4 regions of the Bacillus sp. N5-665 genome follow, and region 3 is predicted to be linked to each of the others. Evidence: riboswitches for the same ligand, from Rfam matches in the RefSeq annotation. Region 3 holds a riboswitch; each other region holds the start of a gene.

Region 1 (7,610 bases), 2.5 Mb from region 3:
ATTTTTGATTGGATGACTTAAAATCCTTTATAAAATGAAAGAACATTCGAGTCGAATGTAACGTAAATTGAATGGTTAGTGACAGAAAACTAAAGAATGAACGAACATGAAGAGGCATGCGATATACCCACCTTAAAAACTTACTCTTTTTCAGTTTCTCAAGTGTAGGCCATGCATCTGGGTCATTCTCTTCATGTTGTGTATGAACATGATGCGTTGCATTATGCCACTTTCTCCAAAGCTTCGGGCCAGTTGATAATGGCATAAATGCTATCGCGCCTAAAAAATCACGAAGCCATGCTTTTCTTACAACAGTTCCATGTAAAATTTCATGTCCTAAAAATCCAAGTGAAGCAAAACATAATCCAAGAACAATCGCAATTCCTAGATTCGCCCACACATTCAATTCAAATACACCAATCGATATTAACCCCGCCAATGCCACAAGCAAATAAGCCAGTCCACCAAATAAACGAGTAGGAACTGGTTTAAATGCTTTTTTCGGCAAATGTGGTGATACACGTGCTGCATACCACCCAAACGTATGAAGCTCCTTCATCCTTTTGCCCCTTTCTTATGCCGCGCCTTGCGCAACTTACATATATCAATTCTTGCTTCCAGATTGATTTTACTAGGTGATTAAAAAAGCATTTATTATAAGGAAAATAAACTCACTCTATCGTCACTTATTTTTCGCTTTTATTATCAATGAAAAACATTTCTCTTTTTACTCTCTATCAACCTTTCCACATGATGAATCATATCAATAGAATTTCTATATTGTCAACAACTTTTATGACCTAGTAATAAAAGTTGGTTATATTTTTATAATCATACTTTATTTCACTAAAGAAAAAACATAGATTTTATAAGGCTTCATCCATTATGCATATACATACACTGACATACTATAGACTCTATCTTATTCAAGAACTCTCTGTGTAAACAACAAATAAACTCATCTGAATCTAGTTTTACACAACTCCTACTTCTTCATACCGATACCACTAAATAATTATACTGAAATATTTTTATCTTTCTTTTAATAAAAATAGACTCCTTCTAAAACAGCACACATGAATTTCCTATCATATGGAAATATTAAAAGGAAAATTGTTCTAAAATCGGGAGGTTTCTATAATGACAAGCGATACATTTCCACAATTTCCATTATCCTATTGGATTGAATCTACTCAAGTCCCTGCTTTTCCTCATTTATCTGAAGATACAAAGGCAGAAGTTGCTGTTATCGGAGCTGGTATTACAGGCATTACTACTGCCTATTTACTTGCAAAAGAAGGTATGAACGTTGTTTTAATTGATTCTGGTCTTATTTTAAATGGAACAACTGGGCATACAACAGCGAAGGTAACAGCACAACACGATCTTATTTATGATGAATTAATAAATCATTTTGGTTTGGAAAAAGCGAGGCTTTACTATGAATCAAATAATCATGCTCTACAATTCATAAATGAGACGGTGAAAACATATAAAATCGACTGTAATTTCTCAAATGAAGATTCATATTTATATACAACTACTGATAATGGATTAAGAAGTTTATCGAAAGAATATGAAGCCTATCAAAAATTAAATATACCTTGTGACTATGTTCAATCTCTATCGATTCCGATTCCAGTACAATCTGCACTTGTCATGAAAAACCAAGCACAATTCCATCCCCTCCTTTATTTGAAAACACTTTTAGAAAAGTTTGTGGAGATGGGCGGAAAAGTTTATGAACAAACAACAGCTATTGATGTGGGAAAAGGTGATTATCCACAAGTCATTACAAAAGGCGGGCATCGCATCACTTGCAAATATGTTGTCTCTTGTTCACATTTTCCTTTCTATGATGCGAATAGCTTTTTCTTTACGCGAATGTATGCCGAACGCTCTTATGCTCTTGCAATCAAAGCAAAAACGGATTATCCAGGTGGCATGTATTTAAGTATTGATGACCCAAAACGTTCCTTGCGCTATACAACAAACAATGGGGAAAAATTAATTTTAATTGGCGGAGAAAGTCATAAAACAGGACAAGGAATAAACACAATGCTTCATTATGAAGCACTGTATTCTTTTGCGGAAGCAACGTTTGGAGTAGATGAAGTTCCCTATAGATGGTCAGCACAAGATTTAATCACGCTAGATAAGCTTCCTTATATCGGACATATTAACGAAAGAAATCCAAATATATTTGTTGCAACTGGATATCGTAAATGGGGAATGACAACTGGAACTGCTGCCGCTCATTTACTGAAGGACTCCATTCTAAAAGTCCACAATCCCTATAAGGAACTGTATGCACCATCACGCTTCCATGCAAATCCAGATATAAAAACATTCCTCTCCCAGAACATTGATGTTGCGAAACATTTAATTGAAGGAAAGATTGAAACCACATTACGTAAGCCAGAAGATCTCGAAGTTGGTGAAGGATCTGTCGTACATGTTAATGGGAAACGAGCAGGTGCTTATAAGGACAAAGATGGTAAATTACATATTGTCGATACAACTTGTACACATCTCGGCTGCGAAGTTGAATGGAATAATGGTGATTGTACTTGGGACTGCCCTTGCCATGGTTCCCGCTTTTCAATTGAGGGAGATGTTATGGAAGGTCCAGCAGATCAACCGTTAAAACGAGTTGATAATGAGTAAACAAATAAAGAAGTTCAACAGGATTCCTGTTGAACTTCTTTATTTGTTATAAAACCTTTTCAGATAAACTTCGACATAAGAAGGGAAATATTAACATCAAATAAAATAATATATTTATCTATAAATAAAAGGAGGGAATACTATGCAACCTTCAGCTCCACCTCATCTAGAATCTACAAAAACTATCTTTTCAAGCTCTATTACAAAACTTGTTGTTTTTATTTGTTGGCTAGCCATTCTAGCTGATGGATATGATTTAGGTATTTACGGTGCCGTTCTGCCAAAGCTCCTAGAAGACAAAAGCTGGGCACTTTCACCGGCACACGCTGGTACAATTGCTAGCTATGCTTTATTTGGCATGTTTATTGGCGCTATTCTAGTTGGAACCATCACAGATCTAATTGGACGAAAATGGACGCTTATATGCTGTTTAGCACTTTTCTCCATCACGATGGGCCTTGCTGCACTTGCTCCTTCCCCTGAATTATTTGGTTTATCTCGATTTATCGGAGGAATCGGATTAGGCGGTGTTATTCCAACAGCTTCAGCACTTACTGTTGAATATTCACAAAAAAAAAGACAATCTTTTATTTATGCTCTTATGTTTACTGGCTACCCTTTAGGTATCGTGTTAGGTGCTATTTTGTCTATGTTTATGTTAGAAGATTTCGGATGGAGAATTATGTTTGGCATCGGAATGATTCCACTGCTCCTCATTCCTTTCATCATTCGTTATTTACCTGAATCCATTCAATTTTTATTATCACGTAATCGCCAAGAAGAAGTAGACCAAATCCTTAATCGTTTTCAAATTGAATTCCATGAAAAAGATGAAACTCATCAAGCCCCACCTAATATACGAAAGAAAAATGGATTTCTTACGTTATTCTCAAAAGAGTACATAAAAGCGACGTTGCTTTTTTGGATTACTTATATAATGGGAATGTTTTTAATATATGGTTTAAATACTTGGTTACCGCAGATGATGCGCCAAGCAGGATACCCTCTTGGATCTAGTCTATCATTTTTACTTATGCTAAATATTACTGCCGCTATCGGTGCATTATTTGCTGGAGCAATAGCGGATCGTATAGGGGCTAAAATTGTTATTAGCATCTCCTATCTTATGGCAGCTATATGTATTGGACTATTAACAATTAAACCATCTGTTACAATCATTTATCTTTTAATTGGTCTTGCTGGAATTGGATCAGTCGGTATTACTCAAATATTAAATGCATATGTAACACAATACTTCCCGTCTCATATCCGAGCTACCTCCTTAGGCTGGGGACTTGGACTTGGCCGAGTTGGCGCGATTGCTGGTCCTATTCTTGTCGGTATTATTATAACAATGCAATATGACTTAGCATGGAATTTTTACTTATTCTCATTCGCGGGTCTTCTTGCAGCTATATCTGTTTTCTTTATTCCTACAAAATAAAAAAAGAGCACAAACTCACTTGTGCTCTTTTTCATATACTGCAAACAACATATCCCGAAACAATGTATTTAAACTCTCAATATCGATCCCTGATCCCTTTTCAATTCCTTTTACATATTGCTGGTAGTAATGAATTTGTTCTTCTAAAAATTGATTCAACACCTCAATTTTTAATCCAACATCTAATTCAGTACCTGCCTTTTTCTTTATTAACAACTGTTCAATTTCATCTAATACACTGCGTTCTAATGATAACTCTGTAATCAATCGATCGAATTCTACAGGTGGTAAAGTCTCTTTCTCCTCTAACCACTTACAAGCTAAAATAGGACGTAATACATAAAAGTACTTTTTCAACTTTACATTCTCACCTTGCAAAAATTCACGATAATTTTTTGAAGCCATATGTAAGTAATGATATATCGTTGCTTTTGGATCAAAGTGCTTATCACTCATTTGCTGAAGTTGTTCTGGAAAATGAGAGTTTTTCGAATAAAAAATCGGTGATCGAATCCATTCGAGTAAAGCTGGGTTTGACTTTGCGAATAATTGTAACGCTTTTTTAATATCCCATCCGCTTATATCTAAATCATCACTAATCGGATACTCAATTACATCTCGTTTATCATGAATTGATAAATACCATTCGACCGGGTGCATATAAACGAATCTAACATCATAATCACTATCTTTCGATGGAAATCCCCAAGCACGACTCCCTGATTCCACTGCAAATAAAATTTTCACATCATTCTCTTGTTCAATTCTTGCTAACTCCAACCTAATTTTCTCTCTCATTTCATACCCTCTTCATTTTTTGATTATTTCCTTGGAAATTCGACAAATATACTACTAAGTTTACTACATACTAAAATAGCTGTCAGAAAATTCCCGACAGCCTACCAAAGTTCCTTATTTTTTACTTGTTCTTTTCTGTTACACTAACCGCAATTCGTTCAAACTCTTTTTGAATCTCCTCTTTATATGCGTCTACTTTTGAAAAATCCATAGCAGCAATATAAATTCTTTCTAATTTATCACGAACTGATTTCGCTTTCGCCAAGAAAGACATCGCCTCATTCATTTTTGCTTTATATTGAATCGACACGTCACGAATTTCTTTCGCATACTTCTCATCTGTTCCTGGTGTCACAATTAAGGCATACATATCTATAATTTCATCACCTTCGCGGCTCGGAAAATATTCATGTGGTGCGGTGCTATCAAAAATTGCAAACCCTAATTCTCTTACGATAACCATATCAAGACTATTTGGATCAAATCCACAATGATATACTTCAACTTCAAATCCTTTTTCTTCTGCTGCCTTAGCTAATTTTTTAAGCATTGTTGATTTCCCAGAGCCTGGGCGTCCTTTTATAAAATAACGATGTGGTAATCCCTCTGTTAAATTAGGAACAAAATCAACTGCTCCTTTCGGTGTAGCTGCCCCTAAAAACCGATGTTTCACAAGCGATTGTTTCCCGCCTTTATCTGTAAATAACTTCTGAATCAGCTGATCGGTTAGTTCATTTGCTTTATTAAAATCAATATTATTAATATATATTTTCTCCCACTCATCATGTATAACTAGTGCCTCGTTAAAACAAGCGTAAGCAGTTTGAAAAGCCTTGCTTGCTTCTGAAACAAATCGTTCAATTTCCACCTTCTGCTTTCTTAATTTATTTGATTCCCAAGCAACCCCTAAATTAATATACTCTTCGACAACTCCTGGCATTTTCGGCTCAATAACATGCGGTGATGTTCCATCAACAATTCCTACTTTTAACTTCGGGATAATTACACCATCAACCGATTTATTATCAGAAGAACAGTGTAAAAATTCAATATCATATCCTTTTTCAACCCACTCACGACCTATTGCTTTGATTAAAGAAGATTTCCCGGTTCCAGGACCACCCTTTAAAATAAATAACCTGTTTAGCCCTTTTAAATTCTCGTCGTATAAATTATGAAATCCTCTAGCTGTATTTCCACCAGCGTAATAATTCAATACATTCCCTGTCACTGCACTCACTCCTTCGCAGCATTCTATTTACATAAGCTACAATATGCGAGCAACTTTATTTGGGTGAATACCTATTTTGTATTGCACGAAAAAAGGAAATGAATTACAATTTAAAAGTAGTGAATATTCAGAAATGAAAACTTAATATGTCTTTATCAAGAGAGGCAGAGGGACCGGCCCTTTGAAGCCCAGCAACCTCAGTTTATATAAACTGAATAGGTGCTAATTCCTGCAAAATGCATTGCATTTTGAAAGATAAAACGTAACTATTGTGTGCAAAACTCATCTTTCTTGATTATGAAAGGTGAGTTTTTTATATTTCAAAACATATATTGGAGGTATTTAAAATGAAAGTAATTGACCTATCACAAACATTTGAAAACAATATGTCTCAATTCCCTGGAACACCAAAAATCAATTTAGGAGCCATTACAAGCGTTGAAGAGACAGGCTATCAAGTTACAGATTTTCATTCTGTCGTTCATGTTGGCACGCATTGTGATGCTCCTGCTCATTTCATTTCAGGCGCAACGACTATTGATCAATTACCCCTAGATCAATTTGTAGGCGAAGCTGTTCTTATTGATGTAACTCATGTACAAGAACGAAAACTACCTAAAGAAGTATTACACAACGCTGACATAAAAGAAGGAGATATTGTTATTTTCCATTCCAATCTATCTACTAAATGGAATACAGAGGCGTATGAGCAAGAAGCTTTTTATCTTTCTGAAGAATTAGCCGAGGAATTAGTTCAATTAAAAGTAAAATCGGTCGGCCTAGATTTCATTTCTCCTGATGAGGTAACGACAGAAACATCACCAATTCATCACATACTACTTGGGAATAATATTTATTTAATTGAAAACTTAACAAACTTAGATGCCATTCACACGAAACGTTTCTTTTTCTCAGCGGCACCTTTAAAAATTAAAGATAGCGACGGTGCTTTTGCAAGAGCATTCGCTGTAATTTTTTAAACAAACTATACAAAAAAGCAAAGATCATCATTGACCTTTGCTTCTATTTTTTTTATTTAAACTAAGAAAGAATTGCTCAACACGAGGACGTAACCAAGCTAAATAATCTTTCTCTTTCTTCTTTGTACAAGCTATTTCTTCCCCATCTACCATTCCAACAAGCTCTAGCTCTAACAGTTGCCTCGTAAATGCTAACATATTTATTTCTTCTTCTGGATACTCTTCTTTTAATTTCTCCTCAATTTCCCCTAATAAAAAACCGTCACGCATCATTGCCAATGCATCAATCCAAAGTGGCGGCATTTCATATTTTTCTCCTGTAATTGTATCTTTTACAATATAATTCTTTTGCTCTTTTCGAAATTGAATCGTGTGTAAACATACAGTCGAATTTAATGTTAATTCCATCATACCACCTCTTTCATAATATCTGCATAGAAAAAAGGATGCGCGTGCACCCCTTCTTTCTCTAACACTACCGAACCGTTAC
Region 2 (6,979 bases), 770 kb from region 3:
AATAGTGCTTCGCGGGCAGCATCTTGAACTGCACCAAAAATACTAACATACATATGATCTTGTAATAAGTTAATTGTCTCAATCACACTTTCATTCCCTACAGCAAAAGCGATGCGCCATCCAGCCATATTGAAAGTTTTCGATAGAGTGTAAATTTCAATACCTGTATCTTTACCACCGTCTGCTTGCAAGAAACTAACAGGTTTTTGACCATCGAATCCAATAGCACCGTAAGCAAAATCATGAATGACTAATATATTATGTTTATTAGCAAAATGAATGGTTTCATCAAAGAAATCTTTTGATGCAGTAGCACCGGTAGGATTATTTGGATAGTTTAAAAACATTAACTTTGCACGCTCAGCGGTAGTGGCATCAATTTTTGTATAATCTGGTAAAAAATTATTTTCTGCAATAAGCGGCATTGTTTCAAATTGTGCTTTTGCTAAAGCAACTCCTGATAAATAATCTGGATAGCCTGGATCTGGAACGAGAATAGTATCACCAGGGTTTGTAAAACAAAGTGGTAATTCTACTAATCCAGCTTTTCCACCAAACAAAATAGCAACTTCTGTTTTTGGATTTACTACTACATCATATTCGCGTTGATAGAATGTTGCCACGGCTTCTTTTAAACTTTCGTGTCCGCGAAATGGCGGATATTTATGATGAATGGTCTTTTCAGCAGCATCTTGTAAAGCTTTTACGATATGCTGCGGTGTTGGTTGATCTGGATTACCTTGACCAAGATTAATAACATCGTGACCAGCTGCTACGACTTTGTTAACTTTTGCAACAAGTGAAGCGAAAAATTGTGTTGGCAATGATGTTACTATCTCAGAAGGTTGAAATAATTTCATACTTTCCACCTCTTTTGAAAGTTGTTACAATTCTAGTGACAAATGATATAATCTTTCCAGTATTTTGTAAAGAAAAAATTATGAATGGGGCTGACAAAATGAAAGTCGCATGTATTCAAATGGACATTGTCTTTGGAGATGTAGAAAAAAATATTGAGAATGCTAAAAATAAAATAAGCGAAGCGATGAAGGAAAGACCAGACGTTATTGTCTTACCAGAACTATGGACAACGGGATATGATTTAACGAGGCTTACTGAAATTGCAGATAGGGATGGATTGCAAACGAAAGAAAAGCTGAAAGAATGGTCGAAGCAATATGGTGTACATATTGTCGGTGGGTCTATAGCGAAGCAAACAGAGCAAGGTGTTACAAATACAATGTATGTGGTAAACAAGGAAGGAGAACTAGTCAATGAATATAGTAAAGTACATTTATTTCAGCTTATGGATGAACATAAATATTTAATCGCTGGAAATAGTACAGGTGAATTTAAGCTAGATGATGTAGAGTGCGCCGGTACAATTTGTTATGACATTCGTTTTCCGGAGTGGATGCGTGTTCATACTGCTAAAGGTGCAAAAGTTTTATTTGTTGTAGCAGAATGGCCATTGGTTCGTTTAGCTCATTGGCGTTTGCTATTGCAAGCAAGAGCAGTTGAAAATCAGTGTTATGTTGTTGCATGTAATAGGGCAGGAAAGGATCCGAATAATGAGTTTGCCGGTCATTCTTTAATTGTCGATCCTTGGGGCGAAGTTGTTGTAGAAGCGAATGAAGAAGAATCAATTTTATTTGGAGAGCTTCATTTTGAGAAAATTAAAGAAGTACGCAAAGGAATTCCAGTTTTTGCAGATCGTCGTCCAGAATTATACAAATAAAATATTGACAAGTGATTTTTATTCTTGGTATAGTCTTCAACATAAAGTTAAAAATTCAAAAAATTATACAACTCTTATCAAGAGCAGGTGGAGGGATTTGGCCCGATGAAGCCCAGCAACCGACCGTAATACCATTGTGAAATGGGGCGTTTATTTACGCCAAAAGGCACGGTGCTAATTCCAGCAGAAAGTAAACCTTTCTGGCAGATAAGAGGGGAGAAGATAAACTTCAAACCTCTTTCTTTGTGGAAAGAGGTTTTTCTACGTCAGAAAAACCTCTGAATTTAAAAAAGGGGGAGAAGACGATGGGATATTATTCATTAACTGAAACAACAGCTATACAATATGCGAAAGAACACGGTTATTTTGAAAAGAAAGCAAATGTAGTTTGTCATGAAATTGGAGATGGAAATTTAAATTACGTGTTCAAATTAGATGATGGAGAGAAGTCTATTATAATAAAACAAGCACTGCCATATGCGAAAGTAGTTGGTGAGAGCTGGCCACTGTCTATAAAAAGAGCGACGATTGAAAGTAAAGCATTACAAATTTTTGCGAAGTATGTGCCGGAATATGTGCCGGTAGTGTACAGTCATGATGAAGAGTTAGCAGTAACGGTCATAGAAGACTTATCAAGGCTAACAATTACAAGAAAAGGATTAATAGATGGAGAGGAGTACCCACTTTTATCCCAACATATTGGTCGCTTTCTAGCACATGTTTTGTTTTATACTTCAGATTTCGGTTTACAATCAGAAGAGAAAAGAGTGTTAGATAGTGAATTTGTTAATCCAGATCTTAGTAAAATTACGGAAGATTTAGTGTTTACAGATCCGTTTAGTCATTATGATACGAATGATTATGAACCAGAGTTACAACTAGCGGTGGATGAACTGTGGAATGACAAAAATTTAAAATTAAAAGTCGCGCAATATAAATATAAGTTCTTAACAAGAAAAGAAGCGCTTATTCATGGTGATTTACATACTGGTAGTATTTTTTCATCACCTGCTGAAACGAAAGTAATTGATCCAGAATTTGCAACATACGGTCCATTTGGATTTGACCTTGGTCAATTTATTGCAAATTTATTATTAAATGCACTATCCCGTGAAGAGGAAAAAAGAAGTGTGCTATTTTTCCATATTGAGAAAACATGGAGTTATTTTGTAGAAGCTTTTACGAAATTATGGATTGGAGAAGGCGTAGAAGCATATACGAAAGAGAAACAATGGTTGCCAATTATTTTGCAAAATATTTTTACGGATGCCGTTGGATTTGCTGGATGTGAGCTTATACGTAGAACAATTGGTTTAGCACATGTAGCTGATTTAGATGAAATAGCAAATAAAGAAACGAGAATCCAAGCTAAAAAACAAGCGCTATCCTTAGGTAAAGAACTAATAAAATATGAATCTAAGAGCGCTGACATTCAACTGTTCCGAACGTTATTTCAACAGACAGTTTCTGGAGGGGTAAAAGCATGAGTACAATTGTTACTGTTCCGAGGTCTGTCAGTTGGAAAGGTGATGCCATTGCAGTATTAAATCAAACAAAGTTGCCGCATAGTACAGAATACAAAACATTAACGACGATTGAAGAGGTATGGAAAAGTATTGTCATGCTAGAAGTACGAGGAGCACCTGCAATTGGAATTGTAGCTGCATTTGGTTTGGCGCTTGCATCAAAAAAATATAATACTGTACATATGGAAGAATTTCAAAAGAAGTTTAATAGAGATTGTAATTATTTAGGAACGTCACGCCCGACAGCAGTCAATTTATTTTGGGCAATCGATCGTATGAGAGAATCCATTCGAGAAATTACTAAAATAAAAGAAGCACAAAAAATATTAGAAGAAGAAGCACTTCTCATTCAGCAAGAAGATGAAGCGGTATGCCGGAGTATTGGAGAACATGCATTAACATGCTTTAAAGACGGTGATAACATTTTAACAATTTGTAACGCTGGAAGTATTGCAACTGCTAGATATGGTACTGCATTAGCACCGTTTTATATTGGGAAAGAAAAAGGTGTACGTTTACATGCGTATGCGTGTGAAACGAGACCGGTTTTACAAGGCGGGCGTTTAACGACATGGGAATTAAAACAGGCAAATATTGATGTAACACTTATTACAGATAATACGGCAGCGCATGCTATTCAAACGAAAGAAATAAACGCAATTATTGTAGGAGCGGACCGAATTGTCGCAAATGGAGATACAGCAAATAAAATCGGAACAATGAATTTAGCTATATTAGCAAAGTATTTCGATATTCCATTTTACGTTGCAGCTCCGTTATCTACGTTTGATATTACGAAACAAATAGGTACAGAAATTGTTATTGAAGAAAGAGATGAAACCGAAGTTACGAAAATTTTTGAAAAACAAGTGGCGCCAATTGGAACTGATGTTTATAATCCTGCATTTGACGTAACACCGAATGAATTAATTACAGGTATTATTACTGAAAAAGGCATCATACATGGAGATTATAAACGGGAAATTGCATCATTATTTGAAAGACAAGCTAATACATAATAGCTTGTTTTTTTATGCCTAAATGTATTTCGTACTCTTATTTATATAATGAAAGGGGGAGAGAAAGATGGAAGAGTGGATCAGGATGATAGGTAATGTAGGGTTTCCGATTGTTGTAACATTATATTTACTCCATCGTATTGAAAGTAAATTAGATGGGGTAATTGTTGCAATCGAGAAACTCCCTAAACAATTACTAAAGTAGGAAGGTCCTCGCGATAGAAAGTAAAATAAAGTTTGCTCTTCGTGAGCAAACTTTATTTTTTACCTCGCATTAATGGGAAGTAAAAGCCTTCACTTTATTGAGCAGTATAACCACCATCGATAACAACGGCTTGTCCAGTTATACCTCTTGCTTTTTCACTCGCTAAAAACATAGCATAATCAGAGATTTCTTGTACTTGCAATAAGCGTTTTTGTGGTACAAGTGGATAAATAACATCTTCTAAAACATTTTCAAGTGGTACATTTCGTGTAGTAGCTAAATCTTGTAGTTGATTACGTACAAGTGGGGTATCGACATAACCAGGACAAAGCGCATTAACGGTAATTCCGTGAGTAGCGCCTTCTAAAGCTGCAACTTTTGTTAATCCGATTACGCCATGCTTCGCGCTATTGTAGGCGGATTTTCCTGCAAATCCAACGAGGCCATTAATGGAGGCTACATTAATAATTCGGCCATACTTTTGTTTTTTCATGATTGGGAAGGCATGCTTAATTGCGATAAAAGGAGCGATTTGCATAATTTTAATAAGTAGTTCGAACTTTTCAGTTGGAAAATCTTCAATTGGTGAAACGTGCTGCATTCCTGCGTTGTTAATTAATATATGTAATGAACCGAAATGCGTAACGGTTTGAGAAATTGCAGCGGTAATTTCTTCTTCAGATGTAACATCACATTTTAAACCGATAGCTTGATAGCCTTCTTTTTGTAATTGTTCAGCAGCTTCTTTTGCACGTTCTTCAAGACGATCGGTAATCACAACTTTTGCACCTTCTTTTGCAAAAGCGTTTCCCATTTCATAACCAATGCCACTTGCAGCGCCTGTTAAAAAAACAACTCGATTTGTGACCATGATGAAAAACATCCCTTCATAATAAAATTCTCATATTGCTCTATTTAGAGAGTGGTTTATAAAAATCCTGCAAAGATTTGGAAAAATATCGTTAGCTATCTTGTTTTGCAAAATAGTCTCTGCTATACTATTTTGTAAAGCAAGATACTTACACTTATCTATCTTGTAAAACAAGATAGTGGAAGGATTTGAATTATGTCGACAAGTCAAATGCTGAAAGGGATTTTAGAAGGATGCTTACTTGCTATTATTTCTGAAGGTGAAATATACGGTTATGAAATGAGTGAAAAGCTAGCGAAGTATGGCTTTACTATGGCGAGTGAGGGAAGTATTTATCCGTTATTAATACGAATGCAAAAGGAAGGATTAATAACAAGTGTAATGAAGGAATCTCCATCTGGTCCAAAGCGGAAATATTATACATTAACAGAAAAAGGTGAGGAAGCACTTAATGAATTTATGGATCGCTGGGAAGCGATGCAAAGTAGTGTAGAGCGTCTACTTGAAGGGAAGGGGAGAAAAAAATAATGTTATCAAGTGAAGCACGAAATTTTTTATTAGAAATGAGATTATTTTTAGCGGCAAAGAGTGTGAAAGAAAGCGATATTGAAAATTTTATAGAAGATGCGGAACTCTATTTAATTGAGGGTGAGAGTGATGGGAAAAGTGTAGAAGATATTTTCGGAAGCTCACCGAAAGAATATGCAAATGAACTTGTAAAAGTAATGGAAAGGGATAGACAGGAAACGTGGAAGCAAATTGGTTTTACAGTAATGAATATCGTATCGTTTTGGATTATTGCTTCTATTTTAATAGTGAATAACGGAATGTTACAGATTTCACTTATTCAGTGCGTTGGGTATAGTTTTACATTGATCGTAGCTGTAATGGGTCCCAATTTTTTACTTCGTAAAATGACATTCGTAACAAGTTTTACAAAAACGTGGTTTTCTATGTGGTTTTTAGTTATGATTGCGCCGATGTTTTTAATAGGGGTTGTTACGATATTAGATGTAATATATCCTACAAAAATGTTTACATTCACCCAAACGCAAAGTTATATATTAGCTGGAGCTATTTTTCTTATCACAGTAGCGATAAATATGTATTTTGAAGGATGGTTTAAAAACTTATATTTAATTATTCCGCTTTCGATTATGTTACTGTTTAAAACATTTACATCAGAGGATCTCGTGCCAATTTTATTTCAAATTATATGTTTATACGGAAGTTTGTTTATTTTAATTTTCCTTGAAATTATGATGAAGACGAATAGAAGAGTAACGGTTAAATGAGGGAGGGGTTATCATGCAGATTTCTAAAGAAGGAGAAAAGTTTTTAATCGATACGAAAGTGTATTTAATAACAAAAGGAATGAAAGAAGAAGATGTGGACGCCTTTCTAGAAGATGCAGAACTTCATTTAATAGAAGGCGAGAAAGAGGGAAAGACGGTAAGTGATATATTCGGTGATTCACCAAAAGAATATGCGGAAGAATTAGCGAAAGAAATGGATAAGGATAAAGGCGGGAGTATAAAGAGTATTCTTGCCATGATAATTGGTATTGGCGGGTATTGGATATTAACTCATATTTTATTTAATAATCCGAATCAGCAATTT
Region 3 (7,610 bases):
TCTAAAAGTTGTTGTCGATAATGAACCGGTTAAAAATAAAAAATCCGGAAACGGTAGCACGTTACCAAAAACAGGAGCATCTTCTCATAGTGCAGCTACAGAAGTAGGTATGGGTGTATTATGTATTGCTGCTGCATATGTATTATGGAGACGTAAAGCAGCTTAACAAAAATTAGGAGCAATCATTTGCTCCTAATTTTTAATATGAAAGGTGAGAGACAACATGAGTAAGATGAAGTGGTTTATTTCTTTAATGCTTTCACTTGGGCTACTTGCCGGATGTGAAGAGGCAGCTGTAAAGCCTGAGAAGAAAGTAGAACCAAAGCAAGAAGAGGTAGCAAAACAAGAAGGGAAAAAAGATGAAGCGAAACCGGAAGAAAAGCCGGTGGAAAAACAAGCTGAACAAGAGCAAAATAAGCAAGACGAACAGAAAGAGAAACAAGAACAAAAAGTAGAAGAGAAGCCGAAAGAAGAAAAGCCACAGGCACAACCAGAAGTAAAGAAAGAAGAAAAGCCACAGGAACAGCCTGCTACTAAGCAACCAGAACAGCAAAAAGCACAAGAAGAGAAACAACCGAAAGCGCAAGAAATAAAAGAAGAAGCGAAGGTTGTGAATCAGCCGAAAGAAACACCGAAGCAGGAGCAAAAAGTTGATCCGAATAAAGAGGAGAAAACGATACCGACTCCGCCAGTACCAACTCCTGAACCACCAAAACCAGATCCAGTACCAGTACCTAAACCACAAGCAAAACAAGTCACTATCTCAGTAAAAGGTGATAAAGGCTACTTATTAGGTGCGAAAAAAATGGATGTACAAGAAGGCGATACAGTGTATAAAGTATTGCAACGTACAGGTTTAGATGTGGATGCAATGGGTTCTAAAGGTGATATTTACGTAAAAGGTATTAATGATTTATATGAAAAAGATATTACAGATACTAGTGGATGGAAATATCGTGTGAACGGTGCGTTTCCAAACCATAGTGCAGGTGTAGTAACAGTTAAACCAGGAGATACAATCGAGTGGGTGTATGTATTAAAATAAGAAAGGCATTCGGTAAAGGACTATGAAAATAAGTTTTTCTTCTTTACATCCTTTTGTGAATTTTTTCTATTATATCGGGGTGATGATACTATGTATGATGTGTCTTCATCCTCTTTTTTTAATTGGAGCAATTCTATTAATCGTTATAATCAATGTGATGCAAGGGAATAGCGAAAAGATAAGAAAGATGTTACCGAGCACAATTGTTTTCTTTTTTATGGTCATTTTATTTAATTCATTATTAACGCATAGAGGCCGAACTACATTATTTTGGTTAGGGGATAGCCGTATTAAGCTTGAGGCAATTATGTTTGGAGTAGTAATGGGGTTATTATTAGTTGCGATTATGTTTACGTTTGCTTCGTATAATGATATTATTTCAAGTCATAAATTTTTATATTTGTTTTCTAGAATTTCACCGAAAGTAGCATTGTTAACGATGATTACAGTGAGGTTTGTTCCTTTGTTTATGAGGCGATTACAGAAAATAACACTCGTCCAAAAGACAAAAGGTGTACAAGTAGATGCAGGCTCAATTGTTGAACGGGTGAAAAACGGTATGCAATTGCTGCAAGTATTATTAATTTGTTCGTTAGAAGATGCGCTGCAAACAGCAGATTCTATGCAAGCCCGTGGATTTGGTGTAACGAAGCGTACGACATATATTGGGTATAGAATGGAAAGACGAGATTGGTATACGCTCAGTTATTTAAGTATTCTACTTATCATTGCTATTATATGTAGTACGTATGGCGGGGGAAAGCTAATCATTTATCCGAAAGTCGAATCTATTCTATTTCAGCAATACGATGGAGTGATGTTTGTCGTACTTACGATGTTTATTAGTTTACCAATTATAATGGAAGGAAGGGAATGGATATGGTGGCGCATGCAGAAATAAACAATTTATCATTTGTATATGCTGATGAAAACGAATATGCGTTACAGCATATTTCTCTTTCTATTCAAAAAGGAGAGTTTATTGCACTTGCCGGCGGATCAGGCTCTGGGAAGACGACTTTATTAAAACATTTTAAAAAGGAATTACTTCCAATTGGGACACGTTCAGGAGAAATTTTTTATGATGACGTTTTATTAGAGGAAGTACCTGATTTATTATCTGCACAAGAAATTGGTATGGTATTTCAAAATCCAGAAAATCAGCTCGTAATGGATACGGTAATTCAAGAATTAGCATTTTCTTTAGAAAATATCGGGTTACCATCACAGATTATTCAAAAACGAATAGCAGAGCTTATTAGCTTCTTAGGATTTCAAGATTTATTGCATCAATCTGTTCATACGTTATCTGGCGGGCAAAAGCAGCTCGTCAATTTAGCTGCGGTATTAGTTATGCAGCCGAAATTATTATTATTAGATGAACCGACGGCGCAGTTAGATCCAATTGCTGCGAAAGAGTTTTTAGGATTGTTAAAACGTATTAACGAAGAACTTGGAATTACGATCGTTTTAAGTGAACATCGTTTAGATGAAGTGATACCACTTGCAACACGCGTTATTTGTATGGATAACGGCCGCATCGTTTATGATGGCAGTCCTAAAACGGTTATAGCGAACATGTGGGAAGTTGAAAAGTTCCGTCCATTTATTCCGCAAATTCCAAGATTGTTTTTAGAATGGGACGTGGAAGATATTCCGTTTACAGTGCGAGAAGCACAAATGAAACTGAATAACTTTTCAGATATATCATATGTGAATGAGCCAATAGCACAAAGTGAAAAGCGAGAAGTCATTTTAAGCGCAGAGCATATTTCGTTCCAATATGAAAAAAATAGTCCGCTTATTTTACGATATTTAACCGTATCGATTGAAAAAGGAAAATGGGTAGCTCTCGTTGGGAAAAATGGTACAGGTAAATCTACACTGTTAACGATTTTAGCGGGAGTGCAAAAAGCGAGAAGAGGGAAAGTAAAGTGGAATGGGAAAGTGATACATAAAATTGATTCGAAAGAACGATTTAAAAGGATCGGGTATGTATCACAACATCCGTATTATCATTTTACATTTGATACAGTGTGGGAAGAAGTGTATGAACGTGCACGTGAGTTATATGGAGAACAAGGAAAAGAAATAGCAGAAGATATGCTAAAACAGTTTTGGTTACATTCGCTTAAAGAACGCCATCCGCATGATTGTAGCGGGGGAGAGCAACAACTACTTGCGTTATGTACAACGTTATTATCAAAGCCGACTTTATTGTTACTTGATGAACCGACAAAGGGATTAGATCCGTGGAAAAAAGAAAGAGTAGGAGAGCTATTTAGAAAGCTACAAAAAGAAGGTACAACAATTGTAATGGCAACGCATGATATTGAGTTTGCAGCGAAATACGTTGATCAATGCATGATGTTATTTGACGGAGCAGTTATTATGAATGATGCACCGAAGGAATTTTTTAGTGGAAACTTCTTTTATACAACATCTATCAATCGATTCATTCGAAAAGAATTGCCATATGCATTAACGTGGGAGGATGTGTACGAAGCGTGTCCAAACGATATGTTGCATTCATAATATGTATTTTTGCAGTAATAATAGGCACATTACTCTTTACTACACTTATCATGGACGGTTATTACATGTTAAGTAGTTTGTTTTTATTAGTTATTATTATGTTACCTTTCTATATCCGCTTTGAAAGAAAGGCTTTTGTTTCACGTGAAATTGTGCTCGTTGCTGTGTTAGCGGCAATTGCAGCAGTTAGCCGCGTGCCATTTTCGATATTGCCAAGTGTACAACCGACTTCATTTGTCATTATCGTTTCTGCAATTGTGTTTGGGAGTGAAACTGGTTTTATGATCGGTGCAACAGCGGCTATCGTATCTAACATCTTTTTAGGGCAAGGTCCGTGGACGCCGTGGCAAATGTTTTCCTGGGGTATGATTGGTTTTATAGCTGGATTATTACGTAATACATTTTTAATGAGAAAGCTATGGGGAAGACTTCTATACGGATTGTTTGTTGGATTTTTATTTGGTTGGATTATGAACTTCTGGGGGCTTCTCGGTTTCATACGTGAGGCAACGTGGGAAGCTGTCATTTCGTATTATATCGCAAGTTTTTATTTCGATTTGAGCCATGCGATTTCGAATGTTGTTTTCTTACTATTATTTAGTACGTCTTGGATTACGATTCTTACGAGATTCAAAAAGAAATATGGCATATTAGATAAGCATAACATGGCATAGAAAAGCATACTCATATAAGGTAGGGTCGCGACTTACATATTCGTTTGCCTCTTTCATGCTTCTTACATATTGTAAGGAGCATTTTTTATTGTCAAAAAATAGTCCAATATATATCCGTTACTATATAAAATTATTTGTATAATAGTAGGTGAGAACTATTTTCAAAAGGGAGGTGTATAGTTAATGAAGTTAGTTATTCCGAAGCAACATGGTGCATGGGCCATGCTCGTTATACCATTTCTATTAAGTGTCATACTTGGGAAACCTACTATTTATCATATTCCATTGTTTTTAGCTTGGTTCTTTATCTATTTAGCTACGTATCCATTTCTTACGTACATAAAGCAAAAACGAAAAAAAGAGTTTTTACATGCAGCAATTGTATATTTTATCATCGCTTTCGTATTTGGGATGATTTCTCTATTATATGAATGGCGCATTCTTTTATTCGTAGCAGTAATGATTCCATTATTTATAGTAAATATGTATTACGCCCGTCAAAAGAATGAAAGAGCGTTACTAAATGACATTAGTGCGATTATTGTTTTTTGTATTGGTGGTTTAGTTAGTTATTATTTTTCAATGAAACTTATAGATAAAACAGCACTATTTATTGCGCTTATTTCATTTTTATATTTTTTAGGAAGTACATTTTATGTAAAAACGATGATTCGCGAGAAAAATAACCCGAAGTATCGCCGTATATCATGGGGGTACCATATTGTATTAACAATCATTGTATTTTCAATGAATCCGTGGTGTTCTCTTATTTTTATACCGAGTGTCATTCGAGCAATTATGTTGTATGGCAAAAAAATTTCTATTATAAAAGTAGGGGTTTTAGAAATTGCTAATTCTGTATATTTTTTAATTATAACGGTAATAATTATGAAGTATGCCATTTGAAAAAACTTCCCATCTTATGATGGGAAGTTTTTTCAATCTTGTTCTAAAATATGAACGGTGTAATCACAGCGTTGAATAGCTTGTTCGATCGCATAAAGTGATTGTTCAATACGAGCGCGATTAAAATCTTTTTCAACAGTCTGTAGCGCTTCTTCTAAACAATGTTTTGCTTCTTGTAATGATTGAAAAGAATTTTGGACATATCCACGAGCATTTTCGTGCATTTCATAATCCTCCTTGCATATTCATATATGTATAGTATGAACAGTAAGGAACAAAATATAATTTGTTATATTTATTTGACAATTAAAACGAAATTACGTATAGTAGGAATTAAGTGAATATTTTCTTATCCAGAGAGGTGGAGGGACTGGCCCGATGAAACCCAGCAACCGCGATGCAGGTGCTAATTCCAGCAGAACATATTTGTTCTGGGAGATAAGACGAAGATATATACGTAACTTCTTCTTATCGGAGAGGTTTTTTTGTTGCAAAAAAACCGATTACGAAAATTTATATTAAGAAGAAAGGGGTTGCGAAGTACTGTGACACTCGAAAAATACGTAAAACTGCGTAGTACAGTTTATGAATATATGATAGAGCAAGATAAGCCAATATCATTGTTAGATATTCAAGAACATATCGTTTCGCATCATGAAGGAAAATTCACGAAAAAGATGTTACATCAATTTTATTTATCAAGACTATTAGATGAACTGAAACTGGATGGGAAAATTACATTAGCTGATGAATATCTCTATACTGAAAAAGGGGTATTTTATAAGGCAGGAAAAGGGAGCTAAGCTCTCTTTTTTTTGAAGTATGTAGAGTAAAAGACTGCTTAAGCAGCCTGATACAAGGGAATGGTGTTGAGTGTGTAGTGTCAAAGATTGAATGTGCCTGAAAGAGGCACTTCATATCGGCTGCAAATGAAAAGAGACACCTCCGCCGAATAGGTGTCAGTCGTTTTGTCATATAGACTTGCTATTTGACAGTTATTAGAATAACATGCAGGGTTTTGGAAGTCAAAAGGGAATTAAAGGAAGAGGTGTTGTTATGTACGCTTACTTACTAAATGATATAACGAAATGGATTCCTAAGTACATTATGGATAAAGGTTTTGAATATTATGAAGAAGGACATGTAGAAGATGTTGAAATACAAGAAAAGAAAATATTTGCTTTTGTTACTGGAAATGCAGGAAACTATGAAGTAATGATTGATCTTGAAAATTTTACAGAAAGTAGCTGCGAGTGTCCATATGAGAATTATTGTAAGCATATGGCGGCAGTTGTTTATGATATTCAAGGTGCTGGTGAAAGTACGCTTAAAGAGAAACTGAAAGATTTAGAAAAGGAAGAGTTACTTACATTATTAAATCGTTTATTACAAAGTTCGAAAAACGTGCAAATTGTAGAAAAGATGTTAAAGAAGGGGAAACTGTAACTTATAGAGGGAGTTGTTTTGTAGTGAACGTACTAATTGTATACGCTCATCCTAGTCCTTCCAGTTTTAACGCGGCGATATTAAAGCATGTACAAAAAGGATTACAAGAAACAGATCATTCGGTTAAGGTACTTGATTTATATAAAGAACAATTTGATCCAGTCCTTGTATTTAATGAGGAGAAGAAAAGACGTGATTTAGTAAATGAAGAAGAAACAGCCCGGTACAGAACGTTAGTGGAAGAAGCGGATACGCTTCTCTTTATATATCCGATATGGTGGTGGGGGATGCCTGCTATTTTAAAAGGGTTTATTGATCGCATTTTCGTTGCTGGTTTTGCTTATAAATATGAAGGAGCCCTGCCGAAAGGCTTATTGAAAGGGAAGAAGGCATGGGTAATTAATACGTTAGACTCGCCATTATGGTACGTCGCACTATTATATCGATCAGCCGATTGGATTATGATGAAGCGAGGTGTGTTACGTTTTTGCGGCATTCGCGATATAAAACGATCTGTTTTTCAATCTGTGAAAACGAGTAAAGTAGAGAAGCGGGAAAAGTGGTTATTACACATAGAAGAAAAGGCTCGTTCATTATGAATGAAATGGAACGTATTATAAAGTGTTGTCAGTATGATAATGAACTTTTTCGTACATATATTAATTGTTTAATCCAATTGAAGAAATGTAGTGAAATGTTTCAACAAATACAGATTCAATTAAGGAATGATTATTTAATAAGAGGAATTTGTGAAAGAGAAGTGGATGAGGTAGTAAGAGGAAGTAAAGAATATGAAACGTATTTTCTTCCTAAAGCGTTACAGTGGAATTTCCTTAAGAAAAATCCACATGTAATTGAAAAAGTATGTGAAGACTTTTTTTCATTTGAGGCGTTACATCTTACGGAGATAGAGTGGGAGACCGTAATAAATTGCGTGGGAAATAAGTGATTTATTATGTAAAAAAGCTAGTATAAAACTAGCTTTTTGTTTTAAATAAATAAGA
Region 4 (7,610 bases), 970 kb from region 3:
TTGATTTTCTGTATGAAGAAATTCTTTTATTTACTTTTGTAAGTAAATTTTGTAAATCGAATAAATGCTCTTCGCTATAACATACTCCATTTTGTAAATCGATAACGATTAAAACATCTGCACAAGTATCCATTATTTTTGCCCCTTTTTTACTTCTTAATATATCAATTAATTCATTATTTAGAAATAGATGGTGCTCTTTCGTTTTTTTATGAACTATACGAAAAGTAAAAAATATACGTAACGGCATAAAAAAGAAGATATGAAAACTTAATTTCATATCTTCTGTTCGTTCTATGCATTTACAGGTTCTTCTACATAAGAAAGGGCATTTTCAAAATCGGATATTAAATCGTCAACATTTTCAAGGCCGACGGATAACCGAAGTAATGAATTAGAAATCCCTCTTTCATCACGAGCTTCTTGCGACAGTGCTGCATGTGACATTTTAGCTGGGTAGGAAAGAATCGATTCGACAGCTCCTAAACTAACTGCAAAGACAGGTAATTTTACTTTTGATAAAAATTGGCGGAGTGCGTCTTCTGATTGTAAAGTGAAAGATAGGACAGCTCCAGCTGATGTAGCTTGAGATTGTTGAATATCAAATCCAAGATGTGTTTGTAAGCCAGGATAATAGACATTTTTAACTTTAGCGTGCTCTTGTAAATAATGTGCAATTTTATTGGCGTTTGCAGCTGAATGCTCAAGACGTACATGCAATGTTTTTAGACCGCGAAGTACGAGAGAACAATCTTGAGGACCTAAAATAGCGCCAAATGCATTTTGTAAAAATCCAAGTTTTTGAGCGAGTTCGGCATCTTTTACAACGGCTAATCCGGCAGTAACATCACTATGACCGGCAATGAATTTTGTGGCACTATGAAGAACGACATCGGCGCCAAGATCAAGTGGTTTCTGGAATAGTGGTGTCAAAAATGTATTATCAACAAAAGTAAGGGCGTCAATAGATTTTGCAAGTTTAGAAACAGCACGAATATCTGTCACTTTTAAAAGTGGATTAGAGGGTGTTTCCACATAAAAGAGTTTTGTATTTGGCTTAATTTTTTGCTTTATTTCTTCTAAATTGGTCATATCAACAAATGTATGTGACACACCGTAACGGGAGAGCACTTCAGTTATAATTCGATAAGTGCCTCCGTATACGTCCTCTGAAATGAGTACGTGATCGCCTTGTGAAAGAAGGAGGAATGCAGTAGAAATCGCTGCAATTCCTGATGCGAAGGCAAACCCCTTTGTTCCTCCTTCTAATAAAGCAATGATATCTTCAAGAGCTTCACGAGTTGGATTACCAGAGCGACTATAGTCATATTTTCCGAACGTATCTACATCAAACTGGTGGAATGTTGATGTATTATAGATGGGAACGTTAACAGCTCCTGTTTGCGAGTCATGTTTATATTGGTTGTGCAGTAAGAGTGTATCTATAGAATAACTCATATTCTTATACCTTCTTTTACAAGTTTAATGGCTTGCTTTAAGTCTTGAATTAAATCGTTACTATTTTCAATGCCAACGGAAAATCGCAGAAGACGATTACATACACCGTTTGCTGTTCTGATTTCTTCAGGAATATCAGCATGTGTTTGCGTTGCTGGATACGTCATTAAACTTTCAACACCACCAAGACTTTCAGCAAATGTAATTAAGGATAAAGATTGTAAGAATGGATTAATCCATGTTTCATCTTTCAGACGAAATGAGATCATGCCGCCTCTTCCAGGATAAAATACATCTGTCACCCCGTCTTCATCATTTAAATAAGCAACAACTGCTTTTGCATTTTCTTCATGTTGTCTCATGCGAAGCGCTAACGTTTTCATACCACGAATTAATAGCCATGAGTCAAATGGACTTAAGACCGCACCAGAGGCATTATGATAATGAGCGATTTCCTCACAAAGTTCCTTTCCTCTTGCAACGACAAGTCCGCTTAGGACATCGTTATGTCCCCCTAAATATTTCGTTGCGCTATGAAGTACAATGTCGGCACCTTCTGTTAATGGCTGCTGTATATAAGGCGTATAGAATGTGTTGTCTACAATAAGAAGTAGTCCGTGTCTTTTGGCTACGGTTGCGACAGCGGCAATATCGGTAACTTGCATTAACGGATTAGTTGGAGTTTCTATGAAAATAGCCTTCGTTTCAGTTGTGATAGCTTGCTCAATTTGTTTAATAGATTGTGTATTTACGTATCTACATCGAACGTTCCACTTTTTTTCATGCTCAGAAAATAATCGATAAGTGCCCCCGTATAAATCTTCGGATACAATAAGTTCGTCTCCAGAACGGAATAGGGAGAGGACGAGGAGAACAGCTGCCATCCCTGAACTACAGGCATAACCTTGTTCACCATATTCTAAGTCTGCGATTGCCTGCTCTAAAAGACCACGAGTTGGATTGCCAGTTCGTGAATAGTCAAAGCCAGTAGAGTTACCAATTCCTTCGTGACGATAAGCAGTTGAAAAATAAACAGGTGGGTTAACAGTTCCTGTTGTAGTTTCGCTCCGGTTTCCGATTTGTGCTAGTTTTGTTTCAATAGTTGACATGTGAAAATTCCTCCTTTTTAAATTAACAATTAAGTGAATGTAAAGTGAAACTTTAATCAGTGAGGGGGGCATTCCCCACTGATTATCAGTCCTCACCAATCGGGCTTTTACGGGCAGTCGATTCCCACCTAACTTCTTTGTTCTAGCTGAATTTTGAGTTGGGAATCTTACTGCCCGTTAATGCGGGGTAAAATAAAAAAAGCCTTCTAAAGAAGAAGGCTTTCGGTTTGAATAGAGTCTTCTTCTCATCTGTCAAATCTTTCACAATTTGCTGGAATTAGCACCTTATTAACAAATGTTAATGGTTGCTGAGGCGTCATAGGGCCAGTCCCTCTACCTCTCTAGATAAGAATGTTCGTATGAAATTTTATTATGTTTTTAACTTTACAACAAAAGATAATTGAATTGCAACTTTATTTTAAATAATTTTTATTTTTCCGCAAGTGTCATTGACTTTTGCATTTGTGCATGCTAAATTTATTAAAAAATTAACAAACATTGTTAAAAGGGGAACGTATTTCCTTTTAGCTACATAAATAAAATAATAAAGACAAACTCTTATTGAGAGCGGTGGAGGGAAAGGCCCTGTGAAACCCGGCAACCTTCAAACAAAATGTTTGAAACGGTGCTAATACCTGCAAAACGAATGTTTTGCATGATAAGAGGAGGATTGATTATGTCCCCCTCTTCAAAGTGAAGAGGGGGTTTTTATATTGATGGAAATGAGGGAGATTTGTGAAATTACTAGATTTATTATCAAAAGGAATTGTAATAGGTGATGGCGCGGTTGGAACGTTATTACATTCACATGGCTTGCAAAGTAGTTTTGAAGAATTAAATATATCTGATCCGGATTTAATTATATCGATTCATAAGCAATATGTAGCTGCTGGGGCTGATGTAATTCAAACAAATACGTACGGAGCAAATGAAGCGAAATTACGTATGTATGGTTTAGAAAATCAAGTTACTGAAATTAATAGAGCGGCAGTAAAATTGGCGAAAGCATCTGTGACAGAGAGAAATGCAATTTTAGGAACAATTGGTGGCATGAAACATATCGGAGCTGTTACAACAACTGATATGGAGCGAGAATTTATGCTACTTGAGCAGGCAAGTGCATTACTAGAAGAACAGGTTGATGGACTGCTATTAGAGACTTTCTATGATGAGTTTGAATTACTTCATGCTGTTCAGGTGTTACGAAAACAAACGAATATTCCAATTGTAGCTCAATTAGCATTGCATGAGGCAGGTACAACTCAAAATGGAAATGATGTAAATGAAATATTAAAACAGCTTTTAGATTACGGTGCAAATGTTGTTGGATTGAACTGTCAACTAGGGCCACTTCACATGACGGAAGCTTTTAAAATGATATCGATTCCGCAAAATGGGTACTTGTCAGCATATCCGAATGCAGGTCTCCCAAATTATGTGGAGGGACGTTACGTATATGAGGGAAGTCCAGCTTATTTCGAAGCGATGACACCGAAATTTATTGAGCAAGGTATTCGGTTATTAGGTGGTTGTTGTGGCACGACTCCAGAACATATTGAAAGTATGAAACGTGCAATTGCAAATGTTACACCTGTAATAGAAAAGGATACGATTCAAAGACCGAAAGTAGTTCATACACACGAGAAACGTTCAAAAGCTCATGTCACATTAGCAGAGAAAGCAAAAAAACAAACGACAGTAGTAGTGGAATTAGATCCACCGAAAACATTAGATACGCAGCGATTTTTTGAAGGAGCAAGAGCATTGAAAAGAGCTGGTGCAGATGCTATTACTCTAGCAGATAATTCATTAGCATCGCCTCGCATCTCGAATATGGCAATGGGGGCATTATTAACGAAGCACGATATTCCGGTATTGACGCATTTAACGTGTAGAGATCATAACGTCATTGGACTACAGTCTCATTTATTAGGCTTATCGGCGTTAGGTATGGAAGAAGTGTTAGCTTTAACTGGTGATCCAGCACGCGTTGGTGATTTTCCAGGTGCCACTTCTGTATATGATTTGTCCTCTATTGAGCTCATTAAAATGATTAAAGAAATGAACGACGGACGCTCGATTTTAGGGAAATCAATAGGTCCAGCAACAAGGTTTTCAGTGGGAGGTGCGTTTAATCCGCATGTAAGACATTTAAAAGCAGCGGTTAAGCGGATGGAACGGAAAATAGATGCTGGAGCGGAATATTTCTTAACTCAGCCAATTTATGATATCGCGTTAATTGAAGAAGTGTATGAAGCGACAAAGCATTTGGAACAACCTATTTTTATTGGGATTATGCCATTAATAAGTAAAAGGAATGCAGATTTCCTTCATTTTGAGGTGCCGGGTATTACTCTACCTGAAGAAATAAGGGAGAGAATGGATGGACATGAAACGAAAGAGGCAGCAATTGAGGAAGGGATTCGCATTTCACAAGAATTGATCGATGTGGCGATGAAATATTTTAACGGCATTTATCTTATTACACCATTTCTAAAATATGAAATTACAGAACATCTTGTTAAATATGTGAGAGAAAAGCAAGAAGTGAAAGAAGGTATTAACTGATGAAATGTATAGAAGAAAAATTACAAAATAATATCTTAATATTAGATGGTGCAATGGGAACAATGATCCAGCAAGAGGACTTAACTGCGGAAGATTTCGGAGGAGAAGAGTACGAAGGGTGTAATGAATATTTAGTAGAAACAAGACCTGATGTCATTTTAAAGATTCATAAAGCTTATATTGAAGCTGGAGCGGATATTATTGAAACAAATACATTTGGGGCGACAAACATTGTATTAAGTGATTATGCGTTGTCTCATTTAGACGAGGAACTAAATGAGAAGGCAGCACGTTTAGCAAAGCAAGCGGTCAACGAAAGCGGAAAAGAAGTATATGTTGCGGGAGCAATGGGGCCGACAACGAAAGCGATTAGTGTTACTGGTGGTGTAACGTTTGAAGAATTAATTGAAGCCTATACAAGGCAGGCAAGAGGCTTATTAAATGGCGACGTAGATGTATTACTCGTTGAGACGAGTCAAGATATGCGTAACGTGAAGGCTGCTTATATTGGAATTCAAGCAGCTTTTGATGAGCTAAATAAAATTGTACCTATTATGATTTCAGGAACGATTGAACCGATGGGAACGACTCTGGCCGGGCAAACAATTGAGGCTTTTTACTTATCAGTAGAACATATGAAGCCACTATCTGTTGGATTAAACTGTGCGACTGGTCCGGAGTTTATGAGAGACCATATTCGTTCACTATCTGATTTGTCGGAGTGTTACATTTCTTGTTATCCAAATGCAGGTCTTCCTGATGAAGATGGACATTATCATGAATCACCATCTTCACTCGCTGAAAAAGTGAAGCGATTTGCTGAAGAAGGATGGGTTAATATTATCGGTGGTTGTTGTGGCACAACACCAGAACATATAAAAGCAATGAAATCTGCATTAGTTTCTCTTAAGCCGCGTGAACACCACGAAAGAGATGGACACGGGGTTAGTGGATTAGAGGCACTTCAATATGATGACTCTATGAGACCATTATTTGTTGGTGAAAGAACAAATGTTATTGGGTCACGTAAATTTAAACGATTAGTAGCAGAAGGGAAATTTGAAGAGGCTGCTGAAGTCGCAAGAGCGCAAGTGAAGAAAAATGCTCATATTATTGATATTTGTATGGCAGATCCTGATCGCGATGAAATAGAAGATATGGAAAACTTCTTGGCAGAAGTTACGAAAGTGTTAAAAGTACCAATTATGATTGATTCAACAGATGAAAATGTGATAGAGCGAGCTCTTACTTATATTCAAGGAAAAGCTGTTATTAATTCAATTAATTTAGAAGATGGAGAAGAACGATTTAAAAAAGTGACGCCGCTTCTTCGGAAATATGGTGCTGCTATTGTTGTAGGAACAATTGATGAAGATGGTATGGCGGTTAGTGCAGAACGAAAACTCGAAATCGCGAAAAGAAGTTATGAGTTATTGACAACGAAATATGGTATACGCCCGTCAGATATTATTTTTGATGCACTTGTATTTCCTGTAGGTACAGGTGATGAAGAATATATTGGTTCAGCGGCAGCGACGATAGAAGGAATTCGCCTTATTAAAGAAGCCTTGCCAGAGTGTTTAACGATTTTAGGTGTAAGTAACATATCATTTGGTTTACCACCAGCTGGCCGCGAAGTATTAAATTCCGTCTTTTTATATCATGCAACTAAAGCAGGATTAGATTACGCGATTGTGAATACGGAAAAATTAGAACGGTATGCGTCAATTCCAGAGGAAGAAAAACGTCTTGCAGATGCATTACTTTTTGAAACGACGCAAGAGACGTTAGAAGAATTTACAAATTTCTATCGTGCGGCAAAAAAGAAAGATGTCGTTATCCAAGAAACATTAACTCTTGATGAAAGGCTGGCAAATTACATTGTAGAAGGTACGAAACAAGGGCTACAAGAAGATTTAAGTCTCGCACTTACAGAAGGAAGAAAACCTTTGGATATTATTAATGGCCCACTTATGACAGGAATGGATGAGGTGGGACGATTATTTAATAATAATGAGCTTATCGTTGCCGAAGTATTGCAAAGTGCTGAAAGTATGAAAGCTGCCGTAAGCTATTTAGAGCCACATATGGAATCTAGCGAGAGTGCGAAAAAAGGGAAAGTATTATTAGCAACTGTTAAAGGTGACGTACATGATATTGGGAAAAACCTCGTTGAAATTATTTTATCGAATAACGGATATGAGATTATTAATTTAGGAATCAATGTTCGCTCAGATCGAATTGTACAAGAAGTACAAGAAAAGAAGCCTGACATTATTGGCCTTTCTGGTTTATTAGTAAAATCAGCGCAACAAATGGTAACGACTGCTGAAGATTTAAAAGCGGCAAATATTGATATTCCAATCGTTGTAGGCGGGGCAGCGTTAACGAGAAAGTTTACAGATAACCGTATATCCCCATCATATACAGGGCTCGTATGCTATGCGAGTGATGCGATGACGGGGCTTGATATTA

What was found. Region 3 has a riboswitch for S-adenosylmethionine ahead of MNO09_RS13545 (hypothetical protein). Riboswitches for the same ligand answer to the same signal wherever they lie in the genome.
Region 1: linked by a shared signal. The riboswitch ahead of MNO09_RS28910 (cyclase family protein) and the one ahead of MNO09_RS13545 (hypothetical protein) in region 3 are both predicted to bind S-adenosylmethionine.
Region 2: linked by a shared signal. The riboswitch ahead of mtnK (S-methyl-5-thioribose kinase) and the one ahead of MNO09_RS13545 (hypothetical protein) in region 3 are both predicted to bind S-adenosylmethionine.
Region 4: linked by a shared signal. The riboswitch ahead of MNO09_RS08500 (bifunctional homocysteine S-methyltransferase/methylenetetrahydrofolate reductase) and the one ahead of MNO09_RS13545 (hypothetical protein) in region 3 are both predicted to bind S-adenosylmethionine.

The regions. Positions count from the first base shown of each region.
Region 1 is NZ_CP093325.1:5,129,680-5,137,289, forward strand. Features, by position in the region: gene desB (Delta(10) desaturase DesB) at 1-559, opposite strand, end outside; gene MNO09_RS28890 (FAD-dependent oxidoreductase) at 1,141-2,667, shown strand; gene MNO09_RS28895 (MFS transporter) at 2,810-4,111, shown strand; gene MNO09_RS28900 (nucleotidyltransferase domain-containing protein) at 4,127-4,909, opposite strand; gene MNO09_RS28905 (PRK06851 family protein) at 5,031-6,140, opposite strand; SAM riboswitch class I at 6,290-6,402, shown strand; gene MNO09_RS28910 (cyclase family protein) at 6,488-7,120, shown strand; gene MNO09_RS28915 (hypothetical protein) at 7,148-7,528, opposite strand.
Region 2 is NZ_CP093325.1:1,371,349-1,378,327, forward strand. Features, by position in the region: gene MNO09_RS09625 (pyridoxal phosphate-dependent aminotransferase) at 1-860, opposite strand, end outside; gene MNO09_RS09630 (carbon-nitrogen family hydrolase) at 875-1,738, shown strand; SAM riboswitch class I at 1,810-1,952, shown strand; gene mtnK (S-methyl-5-thioribose kinase) at 2,044-3,225, shown strand; gene mtnA (S-methyl-5-thioribose-1-phosphate isomerase) at 3,222-4,283, shown strand; gene MNO09_RS09645 (YvrJ family protein) at 4,351-4,488, shown strand; gene MNO09_RS09650 (3-hydroxybutyrate dehydrogenase) at 4,583-5,359, opposite strand; gene MNO09_RS09655 (PadR family transcriptional regulator) at 5,555-5,887, shown strand; gene MNO09_RS09660 (DUF1129 domain-containing protein) at 5,887-6,654, shown strand; gene MNO09_RS09665 (DUF1129 domain-containing protein) at 6,668-6,979, shown strand, end outside.
Region 3 is NZ_CP093325.1:2,145,689-2,153,298, forward strand. Features, by position in the region: gene MNO09_RS13510 (DUF4430 domain-containing protein) at 1-166, shown strand, start outside; gene MNO09_RS13515 (DUF4430 domain-containing protein) at 224-1,045, shown strand; gene MNO09_RS13520 (energy-coupling factor transporter transmembrane component T) at 1,068-1,946, shown strand; gene MNO09_RS13525 (ABC transporter ATP-binding protein) at 1,919-3,580, shown strand; gene MNO09_RS13530 (ECF transporter S component) at 3,553-4,254, shown strand; gene MNO09_RS13535 (YwiC-like family protein) at 4,438-5,160, shown strand; gene MNO09_RS13540 (hypothetical protein) at 5,193-5,384, opposite strand; SAM riboswitch class I at 5,507-5,605, shown strand; gene MNO09_RS13545 (hypothetical protein) at 5,646-5,963, shown strand; gene MNO09_RS13550 (SWIM zinc finger family protein) at 6,217-6,606, shown strand; gene MNO09_RS13555 (NAD(P)H-dependent oxidoreductase) at 6,630-7,205, shown strand; gene MNO09_RS13560 (hypothetical protein) at 7,202-7,555, shown strand; partial or broken gene MNO09_RS13565 (TIGR00366 family protein) at 7,597-7,610, opposite strand, start outside.
Region 4 is NZ_CP093325.1:1,177,761-1,185,370, forward strand. Features, by position in the region: gene MNO09_RS08485 (cysteine hydrolase family protein) at 1-133, opposite strand, end outside; gene metC (cystathionine beta-lyase) at 295-1,458, opposite strand; gene metI (cystathionine gamma-synthase/O-acetylhomoserine thiolyase) at 1,455-2,567, opposite strand; SAM riboswitch class I at 2,810-2,919, opposite strand; SAM riboswitch class I at 3,123-3,232, shown strand; gene MNO09_RS08500 (bifunctional homocysteine S-methyltransferase/methylenetetrahydrofolate reductase) at 3,303-5,135, shown strand; gene metH (methionine synthase) at 5,135-7,610, shown strand, end outside.